DNA from 4 places in the Eubacterium limosum genome. Region 2 is predicted to be linked to each of the others. Evidence: riboswitches for the same ligand, from Rfam matches in the RefSeq annotation. Region 2 holds a riboswitch; each other region holds the start of a gene.
The links. A riboswitch is a leader RNA that binds a small molecule or an ion and turns the genes downstream of it on or off. The one in region 2 is predicted to bind cobalamin.

Region 1 (4,009 bases), 980 kb from region 2:
CGGTGGGCCTGGCTGTCCGGTACAGGCACTTCAAAAAGGTGCTCTTTCCGCTGCCGTTGGGACCGATGATCCCAATGAATTTTTTGCTCTGGACGTCAATGCTCACGCCCTTTAAAATCTCACAGCCGCCCAGTGTCTGGGTAATATCCTGGGATCTGATTTCCATTATTCGCCACCTCCAAAGCCGTAGCTCTTACGCATCATCATATAAATAAACACTGGCGCGCCCACCATGGACACGAGAATCCCGATGGGCACCTCGGTCTCGGGCAGCAGGGTGCGGGCCAGCACGTCGGCCCAGATCAGGAAAATGCCGCCGGTCAGGGCGCTCAGGGGCACCAGCTTGCGGTGGTCGGTGCCAAAGACCATGCGCACCGCGTGGGGCACCACCAGCCCGATGAACCCAATGGTCCCAGAGGCGTACACGCACAGGCCGATGATGAGCGAGGTCAGGACCAGGTACACATGGCGGTAGGTGTTCAGGTTGGTGCCCAGGGTGATGGACACATCGTCGCCCAGGAGCATGAGATTCATGGGGCGGTGCTGGCTCCAGAAAAAGAGCGTACTGGCAGCCACCACGGCAAAGATGACCAGTGTGGGGCCCCACTTGGCCCCGGACAGGCTGCCGAGCATCCAGAAGGTGATCTGCTGAGTGGTGTTGGGGTCGTTGGCCATAAAGACCATAAAATTGGAGAAGGCCAGGCACAGGGCGCCCAGGGCCATGCCGGAGAGGATGAGTTTGACGGAGTTGGCCGGCCCGCCGATGTTGGCCACTGCCACCACCAGCATGGAGATCAGAAAGGCCCCGATGAAGGCGCACACGCCCACACCGCTGCCGCCGAGCACAGCGCCCAGCCCGAAGAACAGGGCTGTGGTCGCCCCCAGTGACGCCCCGGAGGAGATGCCCAGCACATAGGGCTCTGCCAGCGGGTTCTTGACAATGGCCTGCATGACCACGCCGCAGATGGACAGGCCCATGCCCACAGCCAGCCCCATGACCACCCTCGGGAAGCGGATCAGCCACACCACGTTGTGGGCCGCGCCCCTGGCGTAGGCACTCAGACTGTCCAGGTGGAAGAGCTCGTAGCCAATGACGCTGTACACATCCCGGATGGACAGGTCCATGGAGCCGATGGTGACCGCCGCCAGGGCTGAGAGGATCAGTAGCCCCAGCATGACCAGGCATACAAACACATAAAAGGGCTGGCTCTGGAGCCGCCCTTTATCTTTGATCAGTGCGCTTTGTTTCATAAAAAAGCCCGCTCCCTAGTTCAGGTTTAAATCCGGGTACATCCCATTCGCGATGGTGTGAATGCCGTCGATGGTCCGCACACCGCTGCAGTACATCTGCCCCAGCTCGATGGGGATCACCCGGCCGTTTTTAACCGCGTCGATGTCGGCAAAGGCCGCGTTGTTCATGATGGCGTCCTTTGTCTGGGTGGCCATGTCCTGGTCGTCACGGTCCATATAGACTGCGAAAATGACTTCCGGATTGGCAGCGACCACGTCCTCCTCGCCCAGCTTGGACGCGTCCGGACTGGCCAGTGTGCCCTTAAGCTTGGTGACCATGTCGCCTGCCAGGGTGGTTGCCCCATAGTTGACAATCTGCCCGCTCTGGTCCTCCATCACCAGTACTTTGGGGCTCTTGTTTTCCTTCTGGGCATAGGTCTCTGTCTGTTTCACAGCGTCCTTGATCTCGTTCACCAGTTCCCCGGCCTTATCCTCCACGTCAAAGATTTTGCCCAGGTTCTCAAAATCCTGGTACTCGTTGTCCAGTGTTTTCGGGGACACTGCGCCGCTGTTGAGCATGTTGTAGCTGTTCACGCCCTGGCTCTGCCACTCCTTCATACTGCCCAGGTTCTTGTCCGAGAACAGGGAGGTCCAGCTCAGGATCATATCCGGCTCCAGAGCGGTGGCGGCTTCCTTGCTGGGTTTAAATTCGGACAGATAGTTGACCTTGGCAAAAGCGTCCTTGTAGGCTGGCTTCACCTCGTGATCCAGACCGCTGGCAGCCACAATTTTGTCCTCCAGGCCCAGGGCCAGCAGGGTCTCGATGGAATTCTGGTATACGGCCAGCACCTTTTCCGGCGCCTTTTCAAAGGTCATCTCCACAGGCTGCTTGTCGTAATCGTAGGTGGTGATGGTGACCGGATAATGGCCGTCTGTGCCGGCGCTCTGGCTGGCGCTGTCATTTCCCCCTGCGCTGCTGCACCCTGCCAGCACGCCTGCCGCCAGCACTGCGGACAGGGCAATCCCTAAAAACCGTTTCTTCAAGCTTTTCATTTTTCTACCTCTTTCTTAAAAAATCATATAAAAAGAGCCTGCCGACATATGCCGACAGGCTCCCATTTACCTATCTCAGGTTCTCTCAGTGACAATCCCCTCACCGGACAAACGCGCGTAACACTAAAGGCAGGTCTCCTGACTCACAGCTCCTCCGCACTCCGCTCCCTTCCCAGCCCGAGGCCAGTGGTTTACTGCGGCGCGTCCCTGTTTACAGTGATGGGTTCGTACCGGATTCGCACCGGTTTCCCTATTCTCCTTTTTCAAGGCACCCTCAATGGTTTGATTCAATTGTTGATATTAGTATAAGCGAACTTTTCAAAATTGTCAACTGCCGGCGCCTGAATTTTCTCAGACTTTCCTGAGCACGTTCCAGAAAGCCATGCCCAGCCCGTGGGGCACTACTTTGCCAAACACCCGCAGCCCAAAGCTGGCGAGGCCCGGTGTGGATACGGCCGCGCCCAGGCGGCTGTCCCTCATAGAGCGGCGCACAACCGTCTGGACGGTGCCCGCAAAGGGCAGGTGGCGCACCGCGGAACGGTCCGCGTTGGCGCTGGCCCGCGGCACAAACTCGGTGTTTTTGATCCAGTAGGGGCAGACCGCCGTCACCCGGATGCCCCGGCCGAACAGCTCCCAGCGCAAAGCCCTGGTATAGCTGAGCAGAAAGGCCTTGGAGGCCGCGTACAGATTCATGCCGGGCAGGGGCATAAAGGCCGCCACCGAGCAGATCTGCATAATTCTCGCGCCTTTCTGCATGTACGGCAGTACCCTCAGGGTCATATCGACTGCCCCCCGGCAGTTTAAATCAATGAGAGCGTTGCTGTCCGCCTCGGTCACCTCGGCGTAGTTCCCCAACTTACCCATACCCGCGGCGTTGACCAGCAGCCGCACATCCGGCTGCTTCTCGGCCATCAGGGCTGTCAGCTCCGGAAAGCTGCCGGTGTCTGTCAGGTCCATGACTACAGGCCTCACCGGTGTTTTTACTTCCCTGGCCAGCGCCTCCAGGCGTTCCCGCCTCCGGGCAACAGCCCAGATCTCATCCAGATGCTCACGTTCACTGATCTGTTTTACAAACTCGCGTCCAAGCCCGCTGGACGCCCCGGTCACAATGGCTATTCTCATAATCGCTCCTTCTTTCATCAGTGCTTCAGGCCTGCCTCTGGCAGCGCCCTTTTTATGTACATACCACTTTCAGCAAAAAATAACCGGGCGTGCCTTTTTTATAAGAATACCCCAAGATACAGGCTCAAAAGGCTCAAAACACCTTGGATACGTGTTTTGAGCCTTTTGAGGTTCAGATCTCAGTCTGTTTTTATATTTACAACGGCAGGTCCTTCCGTCTGAAGATCAGGATACCCAGGGTATACAGCACCACCGAGACTGCGGCCAGGGCGGCCATGCACAGGCCCACGGTATCGCCCCCTGCGATGATCTCGGCAGGGTCAAACAGGCTGTACAGGGTCGTGTAGCGCACAACGTCCAGGTCCTCGCTGACGCCGGAGAGCATCATGAGCACCAGAAACAGTACGGGCAAACCCCCGCCCAGAGCCAGGGACAGGCGGCTCTCATTAAACAGGCAGGAGGCAAAGAAGCCAATGGCGCTGACGGCCAGCTGCATGAGCAGGGCGCCTGCGTTGACGAGCAGAAAGGCGCGGATGTCCAGATCGCCCGGGAACAGGGCCTGGCTGACCGCGATCCCCATAACGGTCACAAAGGCCATGAGGAG
Region 2 (4,009 bases):
TAAAACTTTCAGCTTCAGAAGGCGCCGCCGGTGCGTTCACCATATAGGCCGCATCAAAGCGCTGGCTGATTTCATTAAAGCCCTGAAGCAGTAAATGATGAAAATGTTTGAAATTCTGCTTAGCGGCATGGTCCAGCAGTTCTTTGTACCATCCTTTGATGGTGTCTTCTGAAAGATCTTCATGGAGCGTATGGCCAGTAATACTGCTGTGAATGGAGTCGATTCGGACAAAATCGCAGACCTGTTCAAAAAGTTCGATGATAAAAGGATTTTCTGTTCTTCTCAGGATATTCCGGATGAAGCGGCAGTGAAAAGCAAACAATTCGATCGGGTTGGAAGAATCCAGATTGTCGGTCATTTCGTAAAGGGTCATATAATCCTCACTGTTGCATTTAGAAGCGCCGTGTGTAATGATGCTGGGTAAAAGGATAGAAAGCATCCGGTATGTATCACTGATGCCGTGACACCGGTTTTTAAAGCGTTTTTCATAAGCTGCGCGGTGCTCTGGCAGGCGGCTGTCAAAGATAACCTGAGCATTTTTACCGTGGGAGCAGAAAATAAGATTGTTGTCCTGCAACAGACGCAGGGCCTTTCGAACGGAATTACGACTGGCACCCATTTGTTTGCTGATTTTAGGTTCAGATGGCAGGGTATCACCCAGTTTTAATTTGCCGTTGTAAATATCATCCTCAATCTTTCTGCAAATAAATAGATACAATGGAATTTCTTTTTTCAAAATACAATCTCCTTTGGGGGTATTTTAATAGTATAACATCATTTAGTAAAAATCACATTTAAATTGAGAAAAAATTATAAAGAAATTCTCTTTTGCTTAACCTTTACCATATCGGAATTAGATGTAAGAGCCTCAAAATGAGGTGTACCCATTTTGAAGAGAATTAAACATAGAAAAAATATTTTGATGGTAGTAGAATACTGAAAATATTCTAAAATGGGTTTTTCACATTGTGAATTCGGGTAAAAATAAAAAAACGAATAAAAAGGATATAATTGGTTGAATTAAAATGATAACTTCAATTGCAGATAAAAAGTTTTTAAATAAAGAGATTGCTTTGACGGGAGATTCGATTTATAATAAAGTATATATATTGGGAAAACTAAATAAAAATTGCGGCATCCGGAAAGTGCTGGCACACTTATCCGGCTTGCGCAGGTGCACAACCACCATACACAACGGCCCTGGGGGGCACGTACCGCATTACTTATTATAGGCTATTTTTGTGCTAAAAACAAGAGGACACCCTATAAATAAGTGGGCTTATTTGTGTTAGCATTTTATAAAAGTGTCATATAACTGTGCATGGTTGGTTTAATCCTGCACAGTTTTTTATTTGGTTTTCCCTGAAATTTAGGAGAAGACAATGGAATCAAGGTTAGATCAAAAGGCAATTGGCCAGCGTATCCGGCAGCGTAGAACTTTTTTAAATATGAGCCGCGAGGATTTGGCGCGAAAAATAGGGATTACACAGACTTTTTTAACGGACATTGAGCTGGGAACCAAAGGCTTTTCTCTTAAGAGTCTTGAACGTTTCTGCGAAGCGTTAAAAATGTCTTCAGACAGCATCCTGTTTGGCAAAAGCCTGGATGAGAAAGAAAAAAACACTGCATTGCTTGATATTCTAGAGCATTGCCCTGATGAAAAAAAGGAATACGCAGAAAGAATGATGATGCTCTTTTTAATGAGCCATGAAACAGAAAACTAGCGTGAATGTGTAAAATGACCGGACTCTGGAAAAAGAGACCGGTTTTTTATTGCCTGTAATCCGATTACAGAAAATATGTAGAATATTCGGTGAAATTGGCAAAAAACTGCTTATTTCCCATAAAAAGGGGTAGCGTCTGAGTCAGATTGGTGATATAATTGGAAACGAAAATTGAATAGGAAAGACTAATGTAAAATCTGTTTTGGATTCTTTCGTTTTTGCTCCGGTAAAAACAAAGGATAAAGGGAATCTGGTGAAAATCCAGAGCGATCCGGTCACTGTAATTCGTTAAGTCTCCTTATGATGCCACTGGAATGAAAACCGGGAAGGCGAGGAGAATATAATGCGATGAGTCAGGAAACCTACTAAACAGAGTGCTAATAATTACCTCCAGGGAAAAGGGAACTTAGTAACGTTAATTTAATTGTGGTATCCGCAGTAATCAGCGTGGATAAATAATTCTGTTGACAAACCTCTTTTTTTACGGAGACGTAATGAAGAGGTTTTTATTTGTTTTGAATGAATGTTTGATTGAAGGAGAAGGATTGAAATGAAGTTAGTTGTAGTGGGGATCAATCATAAAGACACACCTCTGGAAATCAGGGAAAAGGGTGCTTTTATCAAGCGGACCGTAAAAGAAGGTATTGCGAGCCTTCTGGAAGAGGCGTGTATCGAAGAGGTGATCATTCTTTCTACCTGTAATCGAAGCGAAATTTACGTGGCGACCCGTGACGTGGAAGCAGCAGGCCGGGCGCTGAAAAATTTTTATATCGAGGAGAAATCCAGGGAGCTGGAAAATTATCTGTTCTGTGAAAAGGGCAGAGAGGCCATCCTGCATCTTTACCGGGTAGTGACAGGGCTGGATTCGATGATTCTGGGTGAGGATCAGATCTTAGGACAGGTAAAGGATGCCCTTGAATTATCCCAGTCTGTTCACGGCTGCGGGAAATATTTAACCAAGGCTTTCAGAGAAGCCGTCACCTTTGCCAAGAAGGTTAAAACCGTTTATAAAATTTCCGAGACCCCGCTCTCCCTGAGCTCGACAGCGGTTAAGCATGTTAAAAGAACCTATGAGGACTATGCCGATAAAAAGGTGCTGATCATCGGTTCTGGAAAAATGGGGCTTCTGGCGCTGCGTTATATGGCGGCAGAGGGCTTTAACAGCGTCTATATGACCAATCGTACCTATCATCCGGGGGATGAGTACCGTGATATCTATGAGGGCGTCAACATGATCCGCTACGAGGACCGCTATGAAGCCATTGAGGATATCGATGTGATTATCTCAGCAACAGCCTCACCCCATGTGGTTTTAAAACGGGAGCTCATGCCAGAGCGCAAAAAGCCGCTCATGGCCATTGACCTGGCACTGCCAAGAGATATTGAGGAAGCCATCTCGGAAATGGACAGAGTCGAGCTGCTGACCATTGATAATTTTAAGGACATCATTGATGAAAAAATGCACTACCGTGAGCGAGTGGCAGAGAAGATCGCCCTCGAGATCGAAGAGGAAATCGACGGACTCATGGTCTGGATTACCAAGTCCAAGGTAGATAACATGGTGGCACATTTTAACCAGGTTTCCGGACAGCTGGCAGACGAAACCATTGAGATTCTCAACAAGCGCTATCAGTTTGAGGGGAAGGACAAGGAATTTCTTGAAAAAATTGTCCATTCAAAATTCCGTGAAATGGTGATGCCGTCCATCAAACAGCTGAAAACACTGGACAGCGAGGACGATATACTGCGCTTTGAGAAAACACTGGCCTTTTTATTTTCAGGCGGCAATGCGGAGGCGGCTCAATGAAAGGGCCGATTCTGCTCAACTTTAAAGGGAAAAAGGCCCTTGTGATTGGCGGCGGAAAGGTAGGGATGCGGCGCGCGGAAACCCTAGCCGGGTATGGGTGTTCTGTGACCTGCGTGGATAAAAACATGGAGGTTCCAGAAAAGCCGGTTGAGAACATCCGTTATATTAAAGCATACTGCCGGATCGAGACAGCCCTTGACGGCATGGATCTTGTAGTGGCGGCGACAGACCAGCGTGAGCTGAACGCCCAGATTCTTGAGAGCTGTAAAATACGCGGCATCTGGTGCAACGTTTCAGACGACCCGGAGCATTCTGATTTTATTTTTCCCTCAGTGGTAAGGCGGGGAGACTTGACGATCTCGGTCTGTACCGACGGCGCCAGTCCAACGCTGACTACCCAGATAAAAAGGGAACTGGAAGAAAAATACAATGAAAGCTACGCAGAGCGTCTCAGTCTGCTTAAACAGCTGAGGCTGCA
Region 3 (4,009 bases), 340 kb from region 2:
ATAATATCAGCCGTGTCATTGATATTTTAGCGAACCGGGAGCTCACTGGACAGTATAGCGGAAAGGTATGCCCCCTGATCGGGACGGCGACAGTGCCCCACAAGGGTTACCATCCCAATGAGCTGGCCACGGATTTTGCACGGAAAACGGGCTTTGAGGCGGATTTTCTGATCTCACCGGCTTTCCCCACTACTAAGCAGGAGCGGGATTTGTTTGTGACGACGGATAATTACAACAGTATTCTGGCACTGTGGAAAAAGACGGACACAGCCCTGGTGACCCTTGGGGGCTACCCCTGTGTGCCAGATCACGCCACAGCCCTGCGCTTTGGGCGGAGGCTGATTACGGAGCGAGCTACTTCCAATATTCTGTCTTACTTTTTTAACTGGAAGGGACAGCAGATTAAAGGGGAGGATGATTTTGCCATCCAGATTCCTCTGGCGCCGCTTTCTAAAATTAAGAATTTTATTGGTATTGTGCCTGTTGAAGCGAATATAGGATCGGCCATTGGCTGTCTGAATACGGGGTTTGCGCGCCATCTCATCATAGATGAGGAAACGGCTGAAAAAATTTTAAAAACGGACATATAGCAGGTCACTGCCAAAGCACTCTTCAGTCTTTTCGGGGCTGCGCCTCAGGATAAAGGCGGTCAGCTCCCGGCCGCCGATTCGGCGGGTATCCTGGATGCCGTCATAGGCGTCAGTAAGTGCCTGGAGTTCCTCTGTATACTGAGAAAGGGGCCTGCAGGGCTGTTTGGTTTTGATGGACAGGGAGATAACGCCTGCGTTAAAAAGATTGATGGTGAAGTCCACGCTTTTTTCTCCCGCAGAAAAGGCGCTTTCCAGCAGAATCTCTGTCAACCGGCAGATGTCCCGTTCTTTCACAAAGGAGGACATGGGATAGAAAACCATAGGGTTAAAGTCAATACCCTTTTCCTGGGCGATGGCCTGAAAGAGAGAGATGACGCCATCCAGGGCGCAGTAGGACGTGGCTGCCTTTTTTCTTAGGCCGCTGTATTTTTCCTTGAGGGCATAAAAATCGGAAACAGTGAAAGCGGGAGGCAACGGCTCGGCAGCAGGAATGGAGGAAATGGTCATGTTCATAGCGATTCTCCTTTCTGAATGGGGATTAAAACAGCACAAAGCTGAAATAGGTGACGGTTTCAGGGCCGTTATTATAGGAAAGGCCGGTTTTGCTGGCCAGATCCATGACCACGATGCCGTAGCCCTCCACAGATGGGAAGATCTGCTCTGGATAACGGCAAGGGGCATCGGGGTAGGTGCACTGGTCGCAGATGATACAGCCTTCTGTAGATAGCACCAGTGAGCCTGGATAATGGGCTCTGAAAAGCCGGGCAGACTTGGCTGTGGCGGCCTCGTGAACCATGCGCGCCTGGTGCCAGCCTCTGAAGCTATACTGGTCTTTTAAATCGGTAACGGTTGAAAGCAGACAGACGTTTTCGTAGGAACGGCATTTGGCAACACAGCTGTTATAGCTGCCTACCGCTGGCGGGCAGGCCCAGGTGGCGCCGTAATGGCCGCACTGGTTCCCCTCGCACAAAAGTCTTGTGCCCATGGAAAACAGCAGGTCGTTGGTTTTGGCAAAGGCATATTCATGAATACCGAACAGCTCACGTTTATCCTCAAGCTGGCGCTTGAGGGTCATCAGGCTCTTGATGACGGTGTCGCCTTTAAATTCCTTGGCAGGCTCTACCTGTTTTTTTGTTTCGATCAATGGGAATACCTCACCTTCATTTAGTACATTAAAAAAGCCTTCTCCGGCTAGAGAAGGCAAAAAATACGAAATCAATTAAGGAACGTATCTCTTAAATAACTCTAAATCGGAGTGTTTTAAGAAAACATTATGCCGGTCTTCTGGCTCTACAATGGCATTCCCCTTACCTTCCCATCCGGCGGACAGTGGCATATAAGGGGACATATTGCATTACAGCTGCGATTACAGCAAAGGATTTTCACCTTTTTCCCATTTACATAATGTTTACAATATTAAGTTATCCTTATCATATCCCTTTGATTTTCTTTTGTCAAGGTTTATTCGGCCCTGATAAAGGACTTCTCGTAAATTTATTTTTTTATAACAATATTTTCCTCTTTAATTTAGTTTTAGTTGTAAAGAAAAAAATAATGAATATCCGATAAAGGGGCGAGAACCGCCTTAATTAAACCTAAAATACGTATATTTTAATGAATTTTTCATAAAATATTAAGTAATTTCGGTTAAGGTATTGGCAAGTGCCAAAGGATATGTTAAAATATATCTAAATTGTAAATAACTTTACAATTTGGTCAAAATTATATAGGAGGGTGGTGATTAGGCATTAGCAACGAAAGCCATCGCTCAGGTGGCAAGCTTCAAATGTTTTTTAAGAAGCTTGCGCATTACGCCAAGCACCTGAGCAAAAGAGAAAAAGTCGTATTCACAGGTTTCTGTGTAGCGCTTCTTCTCGGATTCTTTTCTTCAACCTGTCTTGGTTACAAGGTAATGGTTGACGGAGAGGTTTTAGGCTATACCAAAGATGCGGCTGTGTTTACACAGAGTCTGGATCAGGTAGAGCAGGATATGCGATCGAAAACGTCGATAGAAACAGCATATGTCTACAATGATATACAGATTAAAAAGAGCATCACATTTAATAAACCAATGTTTTCAGAAGAAGAATTTACTGATGCATTGAACGCACAGGACCTTCAGGTCGGCGTTCATGGTGTACAATTGAAGGTTGACGGACAGGAAGTCGGAAACCTGGCTTCATCTGATCAGGTACAGGCCGTTATTGCAGGTGCAATTAATAAGATCGGTAACGTACAGGATACAGATAAGCTGGTAAAATGCGACATCCAGAGTGACGTTGTAGAAACGCCTAAGAATTTTTCGATCGATGATTTAGTCGATCCAACTGCATGTGCTAATGTTTTAGCAACAGGTAACACTAATCCGAGTAAGAGTGAAGAGAGTACGAACGCTCCAATCCAGGTAGCAAGCCGTGGTGGAGCCGATGTGGCGAGAGACCAAAGCAATGAGCCAGCCCAAGAGGAAGCTCCAGCAGCTGAAGGTACCGTTGAAAATAATAGTAATGAGAATGTAGAAAACCAGAATAATGAGACTGAGACAAGCTCCAGTATCTTAAAGATTAATCTGACTAAAACATCAACTAAAAAAGAAGACATACCTTTCCAGACCGTTGAGCAGGAAGATCCCAATGTATATGTTGATCAAACTGTAGTTACACAGCAAGGTGTGAACGGAGAACTTGATAAGGAAGTCGAAACCGTCTATGAAGACGGCAAGGTTGTGAGCGAAACAACCTTATCCGAAACAGTTGCAAAAGAGCCAGTGGCTCAGATTGTTTCAAAGGGAACGAAGCAGTACCCGACCATGTCTTCAAAGAAAGACAATTTTATTTTACCGGCAGTCGGTAATATTTCCGCTTTAGATAAGCCAGGAAGCCACGCAGGCTGCTTTGCAGTGGATATCGCGAACTCAATGGGTACGCCGATCTACGCACCGCAGAGTGGTACAGTCATCCGGGCAAGTGATTTTGGCGGTTACGGATTATGCGTTGACATTATGATGGATGATGGAAAAACCGTCCTGAGAATGGGTCATAACTCCGAATTTAAGGTAAGCGTTGGTGACCGGGTCGAAAAGGGTCAGGTTATTGCGTTGATGGGCAGCACTGGTAACTCAACCGGACCGCACTCCCATTTTGAAATCCGCATTAACGACGTTCAGCAATATTTACCAGATTATTTTGACATTAAGGACGGCGACAACGTCTGATGTCATGATCGAAAAAATTTAGTATATGCATATCACTGATAAAAAAGAACCAAATCGCGTGTTTGGTTCTTTTTTATTTTTTGAAAAGAACAAGGATTGGCGGTCCGGCTGCCAGTGTTTCTGGCTTGTTGACTTTTATACCCGGGCATGATAGGCTTAAACAGTCAAATTCAGTCAATAATAATCATATTTAAGTGTAAAATAAAGG
Region 4 (4,009 bases), 920 kb from region 2:
TTAAGCTATACACATACCCCCTATATGTATTTTTGTGTTTGGATTAAAAGTATAAGAGAAAAATATGAATATCCTTAAAATATTTTCGTTTATTTGAAAAAATCGTAAAAACAGACTACAATAGGTTCTGATGTTGGGTTTTATAGCTCTTTAAATATAATTAGTGCATTAGAATAAGCTCGATTATTAAAATGACGATTTAAAAGACGAAAGCGCTTTGTTGAAACTACGGCATATCGGCCGTGCGAATATTGTAAAAGCTTATATAAGTCCGGCTGCCGTTAAAATAAAAGCGGTGTACTGGAAAGCCTGATAAAAGATGTGATTTTGGAGAGAATAATGAGTGAGCGTACAAAACGAATCGAGACTTTTTCAAAAAAAGATCTGACAAAGACAAACATAAAACGCGTCAATATCCCGGAGGGCTTTGAACGGATCAGCGTTAATACCTTTAAAAATCTGACGAAGCTGAAGGAAGTCAGAATAGCGGAATCGGTTAAGGAAATATGCGGCCATGCCTTTGAGGGATGCACAATGCTTTCAGCCATCAGTCTGCCCTCAGGACTTAAACTGCTGGGGGAAGCCGCCTTTATGGAGTGCAGAAGGATACAAACGCTCGAGATTCCCGAGGGCATACACGCCATAAAAGACCGCACCTTTAAATTCTGCCGGGGGCTGGAACATATAACACTGCCAAAACAGCTTATACAAATTGGGGAAAATGCCTTTTACAATTGCGATAAGCTGGCATATATCGAGCTTCCGGACGCCGTCGAAAAGCTGCCCTTCAGAACCTTTTACATGTGCAAAAGCCTGGAATCCATCCGGTTTTCGCAAAATTTGAAATATATCGGCAAGGAAGCCTTTGTAAACTGCAGTTTCCAGCAGCTGGAGCTGCCGGAGAGTCTGGAGATTATTGATGAATCCGGCTTTTTGAAATGTAAGAAGCTCACAGCGCTAAAGCTGCCAGAAAGTGTAAAAATCATTGGAAAATGGGCGTTTCATGGATGCCCTAATTTAAAAACAGTTGAAATAAGACACGACCCCGATGAAGTGGGCGAGTGGCTCTTTAACCGAAATGATGTAACCGTACATTGTTTTGAGGGCTCCAAGATCGACCGTTATTGTAAGCTATACGATTATAAAGTCCGCTATATCCAGTAAAAATCCTCTGTGATTCTTGACAAAAGCCGTTAAAAAAGCTATGATGAAAACAATTAAATATCTGATTTTATCCTGTGTAATGGGAAAAGGGTGAGAACCCCTTGCTGTAATCGCAGCTGTAATACAAAAAGCCTGTCCAATAACCACTGCCAGTATGGCGGGAAGGGGACAAGGATGATATTGTAAAGCCAGAAGACCAGCGCAGAGATACGTTTTTAAAGCTCCGATTTAGAGTGATAAGACAATTCTGACGCCTTCTTTTTTTCAGGCCGCAGTTTTCCTTCTCTGAATCAGAGGAGGTTTTTTTGGTTGCTAAGCAGGAAAAAGGAGTAAATGCCATGGAGTTAAAACTCGAGATGGAAGTACCGGAAATAAAAAAAGAACGGACAAAAAAAGGAATACAAACTCAGAGAAATATTCTATTGCAGGCAAAGGAGCTATTTTATGCCCGCGGTTATAATAATACGGGAATGGTGGATATTGCCAGAAACGCACAGGTTGGCCTTGGAACCCTTACCTATTATTTCAACAGAAAAGAAGACATTGTTGATGAGATCATCAATACCTACTTTATGCAGCTCTATGATTTTGTAGGAGAAAATTCAGAAAAGGCAAAACTGCAGTATGTTAAGTACTGTACCGCGGTGATTCTTTTTTATACCGGTATTGTGGAGGACCCCCATGTGATGAAGTTCTACTATGAGATCACGCGGCGGGACTGTAATAAAACAAAGCGTATGATGGTCTTAAAGCTGTTCAGCCGTTCTGTTCTGGAGTATTTTAATAAAAGCTATACCGAGGAAGATATGGAAGCCTGCACGCTGGCTTTTTACGGCGCCCAGAAAGAGATCTTTATCCGTTACTATGAGCGAGAGCTGCCGTTTAAGTCCAAAAAACTCGTGAAATCAATCGTCTACCATATGTTCCGGCTCCTTGATATCAGCAGTGATACTTTAAAAAATACCATGAAGGACGGTTTTGTTTTTCTTGATGCGTACAGGGACAGGCTGCCGCAGATTTTATAAGATAAGTCTAAAATAATAATAGCCTTTTGATGATAAATCAAACCCTTCAGCGGATAACTTTAAAAAATAAAAAACGCTGAAAAAGCCCTTGAAATGGTACTTTTAGCAACTGTATTTAAAAAAACTCAAAAATAGAGGTTGCAAAAAATAAATTATAATGCTAGAATAAGCATTGTAAACGAGATGACAACAAATTGTATCAATTGTAGCTATTCTTTAAAGAACGACTCGTTTGTGAAATTTAATAATAACTGTAATGAATTGCCGCATGATAATCATTCTGGTTATCTGCAGCTAGGGTGTTTTTGAGAGTTTATCAAGATGCCTGAGGGAAGTAGGTGTGAATCCTAGTACAGAGCCGCTATCGTGATGCTTGCCGGAAACCACTGGTAAAGACGAGTCGGAAACCTGTTTGTTACAGTCTTGATGCAACTAATCCTCGTCACTAGGGTTATTCATCGAAAATATAGACGCTCTACGGCTATTCTGGGGCTTCTATCACAGATATTCATAATCAAAGTTATTGTACAGATCAAAACAGCGATTGTTTTGATGGTGTATGGTTTTATTTGAGTTGAATTTCTATGATAGGAGCCCCTTTTTGTATACAAAATTTTGAGAAGGAACAGAGAGGAGGCCGTATCATGGCCAAAACAAAAACCATTACCATCGAGTGTCCAAAGTGCCGCGAAGCCTTTGAGATTAAAGGATATGATACCATAAACGCCAGTCTGGATGAGGCGCTGAAGGCAAAGCTCATCAAAACAGAGCTGTTTAAGCACACCTGTCCAGAGTGCGGTGAAACTTTTTCAAAGCCCTACTCGTTAAAATATCAGGACATGGAAAAAGAATACATGGTGATTCTGGATATGGGCGACATTGATACAGCGGCGATGGCGGGGGAGGTTTTGGAGATGTTTCCAAATTACCGGATCCGCATTGTGAAGGATGTGATGGACCTTCTGGAAAAAATTCATATTTTTGAGTCCAACCTGAATGATAAGATCATCACCTATCTGGATCATAAAATATACGAGGACGTATCCGCAAAGCTGAAGGCTGAAAACTCTCCCATCGCCATTGATAAGGTGCTGTTTGGAAGCTTTGAGTTTCAGAAGAAAAAAGTGGTGTTCGGGGCGCTCAACAACGCCGGGAAGCAGATTTTTATCGATACCCCCTTTGCTGACTACAAAGCCCTGGCCAATTCGCCGAGGCTGGCCCCCTGTTTTAAGGAAAAGGAAGGCGAGTACGCGATTGATAAAACCTGGGCGGAAGCGCTGGCGTAGCAGGGATTACAATGCTTGTTCCAGAGTGGAGCACAGCAGAAAATAGAGAGAGCAATATTTTTTAAATATTATGTTGTGAAAATGGGAAAGGAGTGAGCTTTATCGAAGAAGGTAAAAGTGTGAAGGAGGCGCCTGCCCGCCGTTAAAAGGGCAGGAAAAAGGACCGATGGAAGGCCTAATTTCCAAACGGTCCCATGAAGTCTGATATTTCCTATAGACTTCATAATTATATCTCATTTACGGCCCTTGGGCAATCCCTTTAAGGAAAGCCCGGTTCAAAAACAAAAAATAAATTTTAAAGGAGATTTTAATTATGGCATTCGCAAAATCAGCAAAAAGAGGTTTAGCACTTTTAGGTTCAGCAGCAATGATGGTAGGATTCGCAGCTCCGACATTCGCAGCGCCGGCACAGACTGCAGACGCTTCAACAAACGTTTATTATGTGCAGGTGGACGCTAATCTATTAAATCAGATTAAAGGAATAGCTGGACAAAATATTCTTTATGGTCCGACAAAAGTTACCGCAGCAGACGT

Region 1: it holds a riboswitch for cobalamin, as region 2 does, so the genes downstream of both, B2M23_RS06750 (ABC transporter substrate-binding protein) here and hemA (glutamyl-tRNA reductase) in region 2, are expected to answer to the same signal.
Region 3: it holds a riboswitch for cobalamin, as region 2 does, so the genes downstream of both, B2M23_RS12995 (DUF2284 domain-containing protein) here and hemA (glutamyl-tRNA reductase) in region 2, are expected to answer to the same signal.
Region 4: it holds a riboswitch for cobalamin, as region 2 does, so the genes downstream of both, B2M23_RS07020 (TetR/AcrR family transcriptional regulator) here and hemA (glutamyl-tRNA reductase) in region 2, are expected to answer to the same signal.

The regions. Positions count from the first base shown of each region.
Region 1 is NZ_CP019962.1:1,450,000-1,454,008, reverse strand. It holds gene B2M23_RS06760 (ABC transporter ATP-binding protein) at 1-166, opposite strand, end outside; gene B2M23_RS06755 (FecCD family ABC transporter permease) at 166-1,251, opposite strand; gene B2M23_RS06750 (ABC transporter substrate-binding protein) at 1,267-2,283, opposite strand; cobalamin riboswitch at 2,395-2,574, opposite strand; gene B2M23_RS06745 (SDR family NAD(P)-dependent oxidoreductase) at 2,635-3,405, opposite strand; gene B2M23_RS06740 (ABC transporter permease subunit) at 3,602-4,009, opposite strand, start outside.
Region 2 is NZ_CP019962.1:2,432,220-2,436,228, forward strand. It holds gene B2M23_RS11500 (GntR family transcriptional regulator) at 1-736, opposite strand, end outside; gene B2M23_RS11505 (helix-turn-helix domain-containing protein) at 1,383-1,724, shown strand; cobalamin riboswitch at 1,926-2,108, shown strand; gene hemA (glutamyl-tRNA reductase) at 2,275-3,531, shown strand; gene B2M23_RS11515 (precorrin-2 dehydrogenase/sirohydrochlorin ferrochelatase family protein) at 3,528-4,009, shown strand, end outside.
Region 3 is NZ_CP019962.1:2,768,510-2,772,518, forward strand. It holds gene B2M23_RS12985 (sugar-binding transcriptional regulator) at 1-590, shown strand, start outside; gene B2M23_RS12990 (ATP-binding protein) at 573-1,103, opposite strand; gene B2M23_RS12995 (DUF2284 domain-containing protein) at 1,129-1,734, opposite strand; cobalamin riboswitch at 1,848-2,010, opposite strand; gene B2M23_RS13000 (peptidoglycan DD-metalloendopeptidase family protein) at 2,377-3,801, shown strand.
Region 4 is NZ_CP019962.1:1,507,463-1,511,471, forward strand. It holds gene B2M23_RS07015 (leucine-rich repeat domain-containing protein) at 340-1,164, shown strand; cobalamin riboswitch at 1,222-1,383, shown strand; gene B2M23_RS07020 (TetR/AcrR family transcriptional regulator) at 1,503-2,189, shown strand; gene B2M23_RS07025 (CpXC domain-containing protein) at 2,834-3,475, shown strand; gene B2M23_RS07030 (hypothetical protein) at 3,789-4,009, shown strand, end outside.